3 regions of the Streptomyces paludis genome follow, and region 2 is predicted to be linked to each of the others. Evidence: predicted binding sites of a transcription regulator. Region 2 holds the regulator's gene; each other region holds the start of a gene.
The links. Region 2 encodes HrcA, which represses chaperone genes, less so after heat shock. Its sites were predicted from a motif close to TTNGCACTCNGNNNNNCNGAGTGCNAA; they were not measured.
Positions count from the first base shown of each region.

Region 1: the regulator HrcA is predicted to act here: its motif matches at 1,252-1,278, upstream of groL (chaperonin GroEL).
Region 3: the regulator HrcA is predicted to act here: its motif matches at 3,259-3,285, upstream of groES (co-chaperone GroES).

Region 1 covers NZ_CP031194.1:4,328,528-4,333,332, forward strand. The annotation lists partial or broken gene thrC (threonine synthase) at 1-50, shown strand, start outside; gene DVK44_RS19240 (ubiquitin-like small modifier protein 1) at 192-467, shown strand; gene DVK44_RS19245 (cold-shock protein) at 873-1,076, shown strand; gene groL (chaperonin GroEL) at 1,446-3,071, shown strand; gene DVK44_RS19255 (RNA polymerase sigma factor) at 3,267-3,767, shown strand; gene DVK44_RS19260 (hypothetical protein) at 3,764-4,396, shown strand; gene DVK44_RS19265 (dienelactone hydrolase family protein) at 4,496-4,805, shown strand, end outside.
Region 2 covers NZ_CP031194.1:2,039,922-2,044,726, forward strand. The annotation lists gene dnaJ (molecular chaperone DnaJ) at 1-286, opposite strand, end outside; gene hrcA (heat-inducible transcriptional repressor HrcA) at 287-1,303, opposite strand; gene DVK44_RS08830 (MBL fold metallo-hydrolase) at 1,478-2,200, shown strand; gene DVK44_RS08835 (DUF3097 domain-containing protein) at 2,233-3,069, shown strand; gene hemW (radical SAM family heme chaperone HemW) at 3,120-4,352, opposite strand; gene DVK44_RS36690 (SpoIIE family protein phosphatase) at 4,469-4,805, opposite strand, start outside.
Region 3 covers NZ_CP031194.1:4,794,747-4,799,551, reverse strand. The annotation lists gene DVK44_RS21310 (MOSC domain-containing protein) at 1-128, shown strand, start outside; gene DVK44_RS21305 (SDR family NAD(P)-dependent oxidoreductase) at 236-1,009, shown strand; gene groL (chaperonin GroEL) at 1,085-2,710, opposite strand; gene groES (co-chaperone GroES) at 2,809-3,117, opposite strand; gene DVK44_RS21290 (polysaccharide deacetylase family protein) at 3,403-4,467, opposite strand; gene DVK44_RS21285 (class I SAM-dependent methyltransferase) at 4,549-4,805, shown strand, end outside.

The DNA.
Region 1 (4,805 bases), 2.3 Mb from region 2:
CGGCGACGATCAGGCCGAGCCTCGACGCGTTCCGGGCGGCCGGGCTGGCGACGGACTCCGAGGCCGCGGCGGGCTCCGAGGCCGCGGCGGGCTCCGAGGCCGCGGCGGGCTCCGAGGCCGCGGCGGGCTGACCGGAGTCGGCCGTGCGCCGGCTCGACCCCGTACTCCGCAGAAGCAGAAAGGGCACCACCATGAGCGTCAAGGTCCGCATCCCCACCATCCTCCGCACGTACACCGGTGGTGAGGCCGAGGTCCCGGCGGAGGGCGCGACCCTCTCCGAGGTCATCCAGTCCCTGGAGGCCAACCACCCCGGCATCGCCGCGCGCGTCCTGGACGACCAGGGCAAGCTGCGCCGCTTCGTGAACGTGTACGTGAACGACGACGACGTCCGCTTCGAGCAGGGCCTGGAGACCGCGACGCCCGAGGGCGCCGGCATCTCGATCATCCCGGCGGTGGCCGGCGGCTGATCGCCGCGTCCGTACGTACGTCGCGTCCCGTACGTACGTCGCCTCCGTACGTAAGTGCTGTTACTGGAATGGCCTCCTCCGCAAGCGAAGCGGAGGGGGTCATTCTGCATGGTTGAGCGCGATAGAGTGGGGGAAGGCCCCGCTGTCCGCCGCCGTCGGCGCGCGCGAGAACGCGACAACATGAGGCCGATCTCCCGGTGGCCTTTGTGCGATAGGTGCGCTTTGCCCGGCCCGACTTGCCCTGGATCGCTGCGAATTCATCGCTATGCGAGTTCGGCCACGCCCAGATTTCTCGTCCGATTGACCTGTTGCAGAGGGCAGTTGGGCAGATACATTCAGCCGCGGTCGACGCGTTCCGACGCGAAGTGTGGCCCCGTGCAAGGGCCAGTAATAGGGGAGTTAGGCATGGCTCAGGGCACCGTCAAGTGGTTCAACGCGGAGAAGGGCTACGGCTTCATCGCGGTAGACGGTGGTGCGGATGTTTTCGTCCACTACAGCGCGATTCAGATGGACGGTTACCGCACCCTTGAAGAAGGTCAGCGAGTGGAGTTCGAGATCTCGCAGGGCCAGAAGGGTCCGCAGGCGGACATGGTCAAACTCGCCGTCTGATCCCGGCGCGATCGGCCACCGACGCACTCACGACACGCGGCACGTCACTCACGCCGAGGGGCCCGCATCCAGTGATGGATGCGGGCCCCTCGTGCGTCCGTCGTCACCGGGGGAAGGAGCCCCGGCCCTCCGGGAGACGCTTGCACTCTCGGGTGCCGAGTGCTAATTATTGGCGTTAGCACTCTGCACATGAGAGTGACAACTTAAGGACCGGGTCGGTGAGGCTCGGAGGGTCGGTGGGGCAAGGAACCACCCGGCTCTCAGGCCGTCCGTCGCGGGCGCCAGCGCGGTCCGGAGCAATCCTTCCTCCAGCTCGGAATCTCTGTTTCGAGCGGGGGAGACCCGATCCGTCCGGGAGGACCACTTCACATGGCCAAGATCATCGCGTTCGACGAGGAGGCACGGCGCGGTCTCGAGCGCGGGATGAACCAGCTCGCCGACGCCGTCAAGGTCACCCTTGGTCCCAAGGGCCGCAACGTTGTCCTTGAGAAGAAGTGGGGCGCCCCCACGATCACCAACGATGGTGTCTCCATCGCCAAGGAGATCGAGCTCGAGGACCCGTACGAGAAGATCGGCGCCGAGCTGGTCAAGGAAGTCGCCAAGAAGACGGACGACGTCGCCGGTGACGGTACGACCACCGCGACCGTCCTGGCCCAGGCGCTCGTCCGCGAGGGCCTGCGCAACGTCGCCGCCGGCGCCAACCCGATGGCCCTCAAGCGCGGCATCGAGAAGGCCGTCGAGGCCGTCTCCGGTGCGCTGCTGGAGCAGGCCAAGGACGTGGAGACCAAGGAGCAGATCGCTTCGACGGCCTCCATCTCCGCCGCTGACACCCAGATCGGCGAGCTGATCGCCGAGGCCATGGACAAGGTCGGCAAGGAAGGCGTCATCACCGTCGAGGAGTCCCAGACCTTCGGGCTGGAGCTTGAGCTGACGGAGGGCATGCGCTTCGACAAGGGCTACATCTCGGCGTACTTCGCGACCGACATGGAGCGCATGGAGGCGTCGCTCGACGACCCGTACCTCCTGATCGTCAACTCCAAGATCGGCAATGTGAAGGACCTCCTTCCGCTGCTGGAGAAGGTCATGCAGTCGGGCAAGCCCCTGCTGATCATCGCGGAGGACGTCGAGGGCGAGGCTCTGTCGACGCTGGTCGTCAACAAGATCCGCGGCACCTTCAAGTCCGTCGCCGTCAAGGCCCCGGGCTTCGGCGACCGCCGCAAGGCGATGCTGAACGACATCGCCATCCTCACCGGCGGTACGGTCATCTCCGAAGAGGTCGGCCTCAAGCTGGAGAACGCCGGTCTCGACCTGCTGGGCCGCGCCCGCAAGGTCGTCATCACCAAGGACGAGACCACCATCGTCGACGGTGCCGGTGACAGCGACCAGGTCGCCGGGCGGGTCAAGCAGATCCGCGCCGAGATCGAGAACAGCGACTCGGACTACGACCGCGAGAAGCTCCAGGAGCGTCTGGCGAAGCTCGCGGGCGGCGTGGCGGTCATCAAGGCCGGCGCGGCGACCGAGGTCGAGCTGAAGGAGCGCAAGCACCGCATCGAGGACGCGGTGCGCAACGCCAAGGCCGCCGTCGAGGAGGGCATCGTCGCCGGTGGTGGCGTGGCTCTGCTCCAGGCTTCCTCGGTCTTCGACAAGCTTGAGCTGACGGGCGACGAGGCGACCGGCGCCAACGCCGTGAAGCTCGCGCTGGAGGCTCCCCTCAAGCAGATCGCCGTCAACGGTGGCCTTGAGGGCGGCGTCGTCGTCGAGAAGGTCCGCAACCTGAAGGTCGGCCACGGCCTGAACGCGGCGACCGGCGAGTACGTCGACATGATCGCCGAGGGCATCATCGACCCCGCGAAGGTCACGCGCTCCGCGCTCCAGAACGCCGCCTCCATCGCGGCGCTGTTCCTCACCACCGAGGCTGTTATCGCCGACAAGCCCGAGAAGGCCGGCGCGGCCCCCGCGGGCGGCGGCATGCCGGGCGGTGACATGGACTTCTGATCGACCGGGGCTCCGGCCCCAGTGGATCAACTGTCCTGACCGAGGGCGGCATTTCCTTCCAGTTGACGGCCGATGACTGATGGCCGATGGCTGACGGAGGGGATGCCGCCTTTCGGCGTTTGCGGTTCGGTGGCCTTGGCTGTGTGGCTGTGCGGCTGTGTGTAAGGATCCGCCGGTGCATGACATATAAGGGGTGTGGAGACCAGGGGGAGCAACACCGCGAAGACCGCGCGCTTCACCGCGCTGTACGCCCGCGAGCAGCCGCGCGTATTCGCTTACGCGTACCGGCGGCTGGGCGACCGGAACGAGGCCGAGGAGCTGACGGCCGAGGTCTTCCGGATCGCGTGGGAGCGTACGGCGACGGGCGGCGAGGTCATGACCACGGGCTGGCTCATCGTCACCGCGCGGAATCTGCTCGCCAACCACTACCGCGCGACCGCCCGGCTCACCGACCTCCACCGCCGTATCACCGCCGAGCTGGACCGCGCCCCGGCCTCCGGCCAGGACACCGCCGTACTCGACGCCCTCGACCAGCTCCCCGCCCGGCACCGTGACGTGCTCCTCCTCAGTTACTGGGACGGGCTGAGCGCGGCCGAGACCGGTGAGGTGCTGGGTTGCGCGGCCCCGGCGGTCTGGGTACGGCTGCACCGCGCCCGTAAAGCATTCCGCGCCGTTTACGTGGAGGAGTCCGAATGAGGCGAGTCAAGTCCTTGATCAGGCAGACGAATCCGGTGCCGGACGCGGCGCCGGGTCCTTCTGCTTCCGGCCGGGCGCCGCGCTTCCGCCGGGGCTGGGGCCGGGGCTTTCTGATGGCGGCGGTGGCCTGTGGCGCGGTGGTGGCCCTCGGGGTCGGGGCCGTCCTCGTACTCCTGGACGGGCAACTGCCCGGCGGTCCTGGCGGTACATCCGTCGCGGCCGACGAACCGTACTACCACACCACGGCCGAGCTGGAGGCGTCCGCCGACCTCGTCGTCCGCGCGAAGCTGGGGACCGGACGGACGGAGAACCGCGACGGCGTGACGAACATGGTCGCCCCGGCGAAGATCATCGCGACGGCCAAGGGGGGCGCGGTGCCGGGGAGTTCGATCGAGGTCGCGTACACACCCCCCGGCACGAGTTCGGAGGCGGCCGATCTGGTCCCGGGGAAGGAGTACGTCCTGCTGCTCAGCGGCGGCGGGGACGGGCGCTACTACCTGGTCAACACCACACAGGGCTGGTACGAGGTCGACGGCGACGGCCGGATGACCGACCGGGAGATCTTCCCGGACGTGGGGCCGGTCGGACTCAGTGCGGGGGTGCGGAGGGGGCTGGGGCTGGTGGGGTGATCGGGGGGGGAAGGAAGTGAAGGGGCAGGGGAGCCACGGGGCGAGCGGTGGATTACGTACGATCGCGAGTGAACCACCCTCGACCACTTGGAGGCCCCCATGACCACCGACTCCACCCCCTCCACCTCTTCCTCTTCCTCCCCGCAGAACGTCACGTTCCCCAGCGCGGGCAGCACCGCCCACGGCTATCTCGCGGTGCCGCCCGCCGGGCACGGCCCCGGTGTCATCGTCATCCAGGAGTGGTGGGGGCTGACCACCCACATCAAGGAGATCGCGGACCGCCTCGCGCAGGCGGGCTTCGTGGCGCTCGCGCCCGACCTGTACGGCGGCGAGGTCGCCCACGACGCGGAGGAGGCGCTCCGGATGATGCTGGAGCTGCCCACCCCGCGCGCTGTCGAGCTGCTCTCGG
Region 2 (4,805 bases):
CCATGATGTCGGAGAAGTTGCCGAAGCCGCCCGCGCCGAACCCGCCCGCGCCACCGCCTCCGCCGCTCGCCGAGAGGGGGTCGCCGCCGAGGTCGTAGACCTGCTTCTTCTGCGGGTCCGACAACACCTCGTACGCGGCGTTGATCTCCTTGAAGCGTTCCTGCGTCTTGGGATCGGGGTTGACATCCGGGTGCAGCTCGCGGGCGAGCCGCCGGAATGCCTTCTTGATCTCGTCCTGAGAAGCGTCGCGGCGCACGCCGAGTACGGCGTAGTAGTCCGTGGCCACTTACGACTCCGCCAGGATCTGTCCGACGTAACGTGCCACTGCGCGTACCGCTCCCATCGTTCCGGGGTAGTCCATGCGGGTCGGTCCGACCACGCCGAGTTTTGCGACTGCCTCGTCGCCCGAACCGTAGCCGACCGCGACGACGGACGTGGAGTTGAGGCCCTCATGGGCGTTCTCGTGCCCGATACGTACGGTCATGCCCGGGTCGGCGGCCTCACCGAGCAGCTTGAGGAGCACCACATGCTCCTCCAGTGCCTCCAGCACCGGCCGGATGGTCAGAGGGAAATCGTGTCCGAAGCGGGTGATGTTGGCGGTGCCGCCGATCATCAGCCGCTCCTCGGTCTCCTCGACCAGGGTTTCGAGCAGGATCGACAGCACCGTGGAGACGGTCCCGCGGTCCTCCTGCTCGAACGAGTCGGGCAGGTCCTGCACCAGCTGCGGGACGTCCGCGAAGCGGCGTCCGACGATCCGGCTGTTGAGCCGGGCCCGCAGATCCGCGAGCGAGGTCTCGCCGAAGGGCGCCGGGCAGTCGACCATACGCTGTTCGACCCGGCCGGTGTCCGTGATCAGGACGAGCATCAGCCGGGCGGGCGCGAGAGCCAGCAGCTCCACGTGCCGCACCGTCGACCGGGTCAGCGAGGGGTACTGGACGACGGCGACCTGCCGGGTCAGCTGCGCCAGCAGCCGTACCGTACGGCCCACGACGTCGTCGAGGTCGACCGCGCCGTCCAGAAGATTCTGGATGGCCCGGCGCTCGGGCAGCGACAGGGGCTTGACGCCGGCCAGCCGGTCGACGAAGAGCCGGTAGCCCTTGTCGGTCGGGATGCGTCCGGCGCTGGTGTGCGGCTGGGCGATGAAGCCCTCGTCCTCCAGCACCGCCATGTCGTTGCGGACGGTGGCCGGGGAGACCCCCAGCTTGTGCCGCTCGGTGAGGGCCTTGGAGCCGACGGGCTCCTCCGTGCCGACGTAGTCCTGGACGATCGCGCGCAGCACCTCAAGCCTGCGTTCGCTGAGCATGCGGCACACCTCCAGCTGTCGTCCGTCGGATCTGCTTGGCACTCGCTCATGTGGAGTGCCAGTACTCCCCGTGCCAGTGTACGGCCGTGAACCGGACCCCTAGCAAGGGCGACCGACCACGCTACCTCGCCCATTACCCGGACCGGCGCCGGGTGACTCCCGTAGCGTCCCGGTATGGACGTCCATTGGGAAGAGCACGGGTGGGAAGAGCTGGCTCCGGGGGTCGGGCGGCGGCGGCTGCCGCGCTGGGACGCGACGGTCGGTGTGGTGGCCGGGGAGGACGGGGTGCTGCTGTTCGACACGGGGTCGTCGGTCCGGGAGGGCGCCGAACTGCACGCGCAGGTACGGTCGCTGCTCGGCGGGCGGCGCGTGACACATGTCGCACTCAGCCATCTCCATTTCGATCATGTGCTGGGTACGGCGGCGTTCGCCGGGGCAGCGGTGTACGGCCCTTCGGGCATGCCGGAGCTGCTGGCCGGCGGCGCCGACGAGCTGTACGAGGACGCCGTACGGGAGGGCGCGGAGCCCGCGGAGTCGGCGGCGGCGGTGCAGCTGCTGGAGCCCCCCGCGCGCGTGGTGGCCGGGGAGCTGACGCTGGACCTGGGCGGCCGGCGGGTGCTGCTGGCGAACGCGGGGCCCGGGCACACCGGGCACGATCTGGCGATGCTGGCGCCGGGCTACCCGGGGGTCGTCTTCTGCGGCGATCTCGTCGAGGAGTCCGGGGAGCCGCAGGCGGGCCCGGACGCGGACCCGGCGGGCTGGCCGGCCGCCCTGGACCGGCTGCTGGCACTGGGCGGCTCGGACGCGCTGTACGTGCCGGGGCACGGGGAGGTGGTGGACGCGGTGTTCGTACGGGCGCAACGCGACGCGCTGGCCGCGCGGTTCGGCGTGTCGTAGCCGCCGCGCGCGGTGCGGCCTATCGTCTTCGGATGCGCAGCTACAGCCCCGACCTGACCCCGCCGTGGAAGAAGCGGGCCACGCCCGCGCCGGAGGTCCCCGCCGAGCCCGATCTGGTGGTCGAGGAGGTGGTGACGGGCTTCTGCGGCGCGGTGATCCGCTGCGAGAAAACGGCGGAGGGCCCGACGGTGACTCTTGAGGACCGTTTCCTCAAACACCGGGTTTTCCCGCTGGTCCCGGGCGGCTTCCTGCTGGAGGGCCGGGTGGTGACCCTGGTCCGCCCGACGGGTCAGGGCACGGCCGCCCCTGCCCGGCCGGCCCGTACGGCGTCGGGATCGGTCGCGGTGCCCGGCGCCCGGGCCCGGGTCGCGCGGGCGGGCCGGATCTATGTGGAGGGCCGGCACGACGCCGAGCTGGTCGAGAAGGTCTGGGGCGACGATCTGCGTATCGAGGGCGTGGTCGTGGAGTACCTGGGCGGCATCGACGACCTCCCCGCCGTCGTCACCGACTTCGCCCCGGCCCCGGACGCCCGGCTGGGCGTCCTGGTCGACCACCTGGTCCCGGGCTCGAAGGAGTCCCGTATCGCGGCGGCGGTGACGGGCGCGGACGTCCTGGTGGTGGGCCACCCGTACATCGACGTCTGGGAAGCGGTGAAACCGTCCTCGGTGGGCATCCCGGAGTGGCCGCGGGTCCCTAGGGGCGAGGACTGGAAGACGGGCGTCTGCCGCGCCCTGGGCTGGCCGGAGAACACGGGGGCGGCCTGGCAGCACATCCTGTCGAAGGTGCGCACGTACCGGGACCTGGAGCCGGCGCTGCTGGGGCGGGTGGAGGAGCTGATCGACTTCGTCACGGCCGGCAGTGACGCCTGACCTGGCACAGCGCCCCGCCCGATCCCGCCGGGCTTCACCCCGGCGGGTGATCAGTCCACCAGGTCCCTGACGACCGCGTCCGCCAGCAGCCGTCCCCGCAGGGTCAGCACCGCGCGGCCCTCCGTGTAAGGACCGCTCTCCAGGAGGCCGTCCCTTACCGCGCGGGCCGCGGCGGAGGCGCCCGCCGGGTGCAGCAGGGACAGCTCGCAGCCGTCGCGGAGCCGCAGCTCCAGGAGGATGCGCTCCACGCGGCGGTCGTCGTCGGCGAGGATCTCGCGGCCCGCGCCGGGTGAGCGGCCCTCCGCCAGGGCCGCCGCGTAGGCGCCCGGGTGCTTCACGTTCCACCAGCGGACGCCGCCCACATGGCTGTGGGCGCCGGGGCCCGCGCCCCACCAGTCGGCGCCGCGCCAGTACAGCTCGTTGTGAAGGCAGCGGGCGGCCTCGGAGGTGGCCCAGTTGGACACCTCGTACCAGGAGAAACCGGCCTTCGCGAGCACCTCGTCCGCGATCAGATAGCGGTCGGCGTGCTCGTCGTCGTCCGTCATCGGGACCTCGCCGCGCCGGATCCGGCGGGCAAGTCCGGTGCCCTCCTCGACGATCAGGGCGTACGCGGAGATATGGTCCGGGCCCGCGCCCACGGCCGCCGCGAGCGAGGCGCGCCAGTCGTCGTCGGTCTCGCCCGGAGTGCCGTAGATCAGATCGAGATTGACATGCTCGAAGCCCGCCGCGCGGGCCTCCGCGACGCATGCCTCGGGCCGGCCGGGGGTATGGGTGCGGTCCAGGACCTTCAGGACGTGCTGCTTCGCGCTCTGCATTCCGAAGGAGATCCGGTTGAAACCCCCCTCCCGCAGCGCCGCCAGATACGCCGGATCCACCGATTCCGGATTCGCCTCGGTGGTGATCTCCGCGTCGTCCGCGAGCCCGAACTCGTCCCGGACGGCCGCCAGCATCCGTGCGAGGTCGGCGGCGGCCAGCAGGGTGGGCGTGCCGCCGCCGACGAAGACCGTACGGACCTGCCGCGGGTCGTCGCCGAGCACCTTCCTGGCCAGCCGGACCTCGTCGGCGAGGGTCTCCGCGTAGTTGTCGCGGGAGGCGAGGACACCGCCCGAGCCGCGCAGCTCGGTCGCCGTGTACGTGTTGAAGTCGCAGTAGCCGCAGCGGGTCGCGCAGTACGGAACGTGCAGGTAGAAGCCGAGGGGCCGGTCCGCCGCGCCCGCCAGGGCGTGCGGGGGCAGCGCGCCGGTCTCGGGCATGGGGTCACCGTCGGGCAGTGCGGAAGGCATACCCACCAGTGTCCCGCACCGGACGCGCGACGCGGTCCGGTCCCGGGGCGGGGCCGGGTCGGGGCCGGGGTGTACGGGGGCAGGGGGCGGGCCGTGGCCCCGTACCCCCGCGCCCCTCACTCCGCCTGGAACACCAGCAGCGCCATGTCGTCGCCCGGCGGCGTCTCCGCGAACTCGTGCACCGCCCGCCGTATCCGCTCCGCCACGCCCTGTGCCGTCAGCCCCACGCACCCCGCCAGGGCCCTGGCGAGCCCGTCGCCGTCGTCCAGCAGCCGGCCGCCCGAGCGGCGCTCGGTGACGCCGTCCGTGACGCAGAGCAGCGTGTCGCCGGGCATCAGGTCGAACGTGCTGCTCTCGTACGCGACCTTGTCGACCACCCCGAGGAGCACCTGCGGCTCGGCCGCCGTCACGACGGTGCCGTCCGGGCGCAGCAGCAGCGGCAGCGGGTGGCCG
Region 3 (4,805 bases), 2.8 Mb from region 2:
CGGTGACGACCGAACGGGAGCTGCTGCCCCGGGTACTGGCCGCCGGGGAGGCGCTGCACGCCGAGGAGCTGCGGATCGCGCGGGAGTACGTGGCCGGGCTGCGGACGCAGGGCGGGGCGCGCGGGTAGCGGGGTAACAGGCTCGCGGGGTCGGCGGCTCGCGCGGGCTCGTGGCGGTCGTCCCCCTACGGAACATTCACATCAGGCGTACCGAGGTAGGCACTAACGTGCCGCGTATGACGACTGCTCTGATTACGGGCTCGACGGCGGGCATCGGTGCCGCCTTCGCGCGACGGCTGGCGGCGGACGGCCGCAACCTCGTGCTGGTGGCCCGCGACACCGAGCGTCTGCGCGAGCAGGCCACCGAACTGCACGACCGGCACGGCATCGAGGCCGAGGTGCTGACCGCCGATCTCGCCACCGATGGCGGTATCGAGTCGGTCGAGAAACGGCTCGCGGACCGCAAGCACCAGGTCGATCTGCTGGTCAACAACGCGGGGTTCGGCAACAAGGGGCGCTTCCTCGAAGTCTCGATGGCCGACGAGCTGACGATGCTGAAGGTGCACTGCGAGGCGGTGCTGCGGCTGACCTCGGCGGCGGTCACGGGGATGCGGGCGCGCGGCCGGGGCGGGGTCGTCAATGTCGCGTCGGTGGCGGCGTTCCTGCCGCGCGGTACGTACGGCGCGTCGAAGTCGTGGGTCGTCCAGTTCACCCAGGGGGCGGCACGGGATCTGGCCGGTACGGGGGTACGGCTGATGGCGCTCTGCCCCGGTTTCGTACGGACCGAGTTCCACGAGCGGGCCGGGATGGGCACGGACAACATCCCGGACTGGATGTGGCTGGACGCCGACAAGCTGGTGGCGGCGGCGCTCACCGACCTGGCGCGCGGCAAGGTGGTGTCGGTGCCGGACCCCCGGTACAAGGCGCTGATGGGAGCGGTGAAGCTGGCGCCGCGCGGGCTGCTCGGCGGCATCACGTCGAAGACGGGCCGCAAGTACGGCCCGCGCTGACGCGGACGGCCCGGCACCCCCTGAAGAGGGGTACCGGGCCGTCGTACGGCGGCACGCTGCGCCGCGGGGAACTGCTCAGTGGCTGTGGCCGTGGCCGCCGTGGCCGGCGTCGGCCTCTTCCTCGGCCGGCTTCTCGACGACCAGGGTCTCGGTCGTGAGCAGCAGGGAGGCGATGGAGGCGGCGTTCTCCAGGGCGGAGCGCGTGACCTTGACCGGGTCGATGACGCCGGCCTTCACCAGGTCGACGTACTCGCCGGTGGCCGCGTTGAAGCCGTGGCCCTTCTCCAGCTCCGACACCTTGGAGGTGATGACGTAGCCCTCGAGACCGGCGTTCTCGGCGATCCAGCGCAGCGGCTCGACGACGGCGCGGCGGACGACCGCGACACCGGTGGCCTCGTCGCCCTCCTTGCCGAGGTTGCCCTCCAGCACCTTGGCGGCGTGCACCAGGGCGGAGCCACCACCGGAGACGATGCCCTCCTCGACCGCGGCGCGGGTCGCGGAGATGGCGTCCTCCAGACGGTGCTTCTTCTCCTTCAGCTCCACCTCGGTGGCGGCGCCGACCTTGATCACGCACACGCCGCCGGCCAGCTTCGCGAGGCGCTCCTGGAGCTTCTCGCGGTCCCAGTCGGAGTCCGTGGTCTCGATCTCGGCCTTGATCTGGTTGACACGGCCGGCGATCTCGTCGGCGGCACCGGAGCCGTCGACGATGGTCGTGTCGTCCTTGGTGACGGTGACGCGGCGGGCGGAGCCCAGGACGTCCAGACCGGCCTGGTCGAGCTTGAGGCCGACCTCCTCGGCGATGACGGTCGCGCCCGTGAGGGTGGCGATGTCACCGAGCATGGCCTTGCGGCGGTCGCCGAAGCCGGGGGCCTTGACCGCGACCGCGTTGAAGGTGCCGCGGATCTTGTTGACGACGAGGGTGGAGAGCGCCTCGCCCTCGACATCCTCGGCGATGATCAGCAGCGGCTTGGAGCCACCGCCCTGGATGACCTTCTCCAGCAGCGGCAGCAGGTCCTGGATCGAGCCGATCTTGCCCTGGTGGATCAGGATGTACGGGTCGTCGAGGACGGCCTCCATACGCTCCTGGTCGGTCACCATGTACGGCGAGAGGTAGCCCTTGTCGAAGGCCATGCCCTCGGTGAAGTCCAGCTCCAGACCGAAGGTGTTGGACTCCTCGACGGTGATGACACCGTCCTTGCCGACCTTGTCCATCGCCTCGGCGATCAGCTCGCCGACCTGGTCGTCCTGCGCGGAGAGCGCGGCGACGGCGGCGATGTCCGACTTGTCGTCGATCGGGCGGGCGGTGGCGAGCAGTTCGTCCGACACGGCCTTGACCGCGGCGTCGATGCCCTTCTTCAGAGAGGCCGGGGAAGCACCCGCGGCGACATTGCGCAGACCCTCGCGGACCAGCGCCTGGGCCAGCACGGTGGCGGTGGTGGTGCCGTCACCCGCGATGTCGTTGGTCTTGGTCGCCACCTCCTTCACGAGCTGGGCGCCCAGGTTCTCGTACGGGTCGTCCAGCTCGACCTCGCGGGCGATGGTGACACCGTCGTTGGTGATGGTGGGGGCGCCGAACTTCTTGTCGATGACGACGTTGCGGCCCTTGGGGCCGATCGTCACCTTCACCGTGTCGGCAAGCTTGTTGACGCCGCGCTCAAGGGCGCGACGGGCGTCCTCGTCGAACTTCAGGATCTTCGCCATGGCTGCTTCTCTCGTCCTCTCGCATGAACTGCGCCCCCGTCCGCCCGGCGATCGCTGGGTGGCCGAGGGCGCAGCTCAAAAGCAAAACTTTCGGTGAATTACTTCTCGATGATCGCGAGTACGTCGCGAGCCGAGAGGACGAGGTACTCCTCGCCGCTGTACTTCACTTCGGTGCCGCCGTACTTGCTGTACAGAACGACATCGCCGACGGAAACGTCGAGCGGGAGACGCTCGCCGTTCTCGAAACGGCCCGGGCCCACGGCCAGGACGACGCCCTCCTGGGGCTTCTCCTTGGCAGTGTCCGGGATGACCAGGCCAGAGGCCGTGGTCTGCTCGGCGTCGAGCGGCTGGACCACAATGCGGTCCTCGAGCGGCTTGATGGCAACCTTGGTGCTGGCGGTCGTCACGATCCGACCTCCCCCTTCGGAGATCTCGGTGCTAGCTGTCTGGGTGGCGACCGGATAGACCCGTCGTCGCGGGTGCCGGATCTGTCGATCGCGCTTGGCACTCTCCAGTGGGGAGTGCCAGAACAGAGACTATGACCGCGATTAGCACTCGGTCAAGCGGAGTGCCAATCGAGGCATGCGCGCCGTAACGGGAACGCGCACCCGGAGCCAGAGGTTCCGGGTGCGCGGAGCGGTACGGGGAGCAGTACGAGGAGCGGTACGGGGAGCGGGGCCGATCCGGGCGGATCAGACGTAGTCCTCCAGCCGGGCCACCGCGTATCCCTTGTCCGTGATGCGCTTCATCGCGGCCCTGACCAGGTCGGGCATGGTCGCCTTCCAGTCGGCGGGCCCCCGGAAGTGGGTGAGGACGATGTCACCGGGGTGCAGGTCCTCGTCCCACTCGCGCCACTCCATCCGGTCGGGGTACGCCTCGGCCGTCCACAGCGGTACGGCCTTCACCCCGCAGGTCTTGGCGGCGCGCAGCGTGTCGCCGTTGTAGTTGCCGAAGGGCGGCCGGAAGAGCGTGGGGCGCTTCCCGTACCGCTTCTCGATCTTGTCCTGCTGGTCGCAGATCTCGCGCCGCTGCTCCTCGTACGACAGGCCGGGCAGATACGGGTGGTTGAGCGTGTGGTTCTGGAGGGCGACGCCCCGGTCCTGCATCTGCTTGAAGTAGCCGTAGTTGTCGTTGATGACGTAGTCGCTGAGGAAGGCCGTGTACGGGATCTTCAGCTCGGTCATCATCCGCAGCAGCTCGGGGTCCTTGTCGATGCCGTCGTCAATCGTCAGGAAGACGACGCGGTCCTTGACCGGGACGGTGGTGAAGACCGGCGGGAGGTTCTCGCCCTCCTCCTCGTTCGCGATCTCGAAGCCCTTGCGGTTGGTGATCTCCGGCTTGACCGCGGGCGGCGCGGGCGCGGCCAGGGGGGTCTTGTCCAGCCCCCACTTCTTCGCCGCGACGGCCCGCGCGGCCTGCGCCTTCCGTACGGCCTCGGCGTTCGCGGGCGCGGCGGGCGCGTTGGCGGGACCACCGGCGCCCTCGGCCGGCGGGCCGCCGTGCAGCGCTCCCGGTACGGGCCTGGCGGGCGGCGGGGCGGGCGGCCCGGCGGGTTCGCCGGAGCCGGTGGCGCAGCCGGAGCCGATGGCGGCGGCCGTGAGCACCGCCAGCGCGATGCGCACCCGGTTGCCGGTACGGCGGCGGGACGCGCCACGGATGGCTCCACGGAGGGGTCCACGCGTGGCTCGACGGGTCCGAGCCTTGGCCTCACCCGTACCCTTTGTGGTCATTTCTTCGTTTTGTCGTACTAGTTGCATGGCGCCGCATCCTGTCAGCGCGCGGCGCCCGCGCGCGGGCGAACCGCCGCCGGGCGCGCACGGTCCCCCGGCTGGCCCACAATGGACCGGGTGACCGACCGCGCCCCCTCCTCCCCGCCCAGCCCCGCCGAGCCGCCCTCCGAGGCCGCGCGCCCGCTGCTCGCGCCGCTGCTCTCCGCCGAGGGGCAGGCCCTCCTCGCCGAGCTGCGGGACCACGACCCGGCCGGGGAACTCGCCCTGGCGACCCGGCTGCGCCGCGACCACCCGGCCGAACTCGTCTCGGCCGCGCTGGCCCAGGCCCGGCTGCGGCAGCGCGCGGTGGCGAAGTTCGGCGCGGA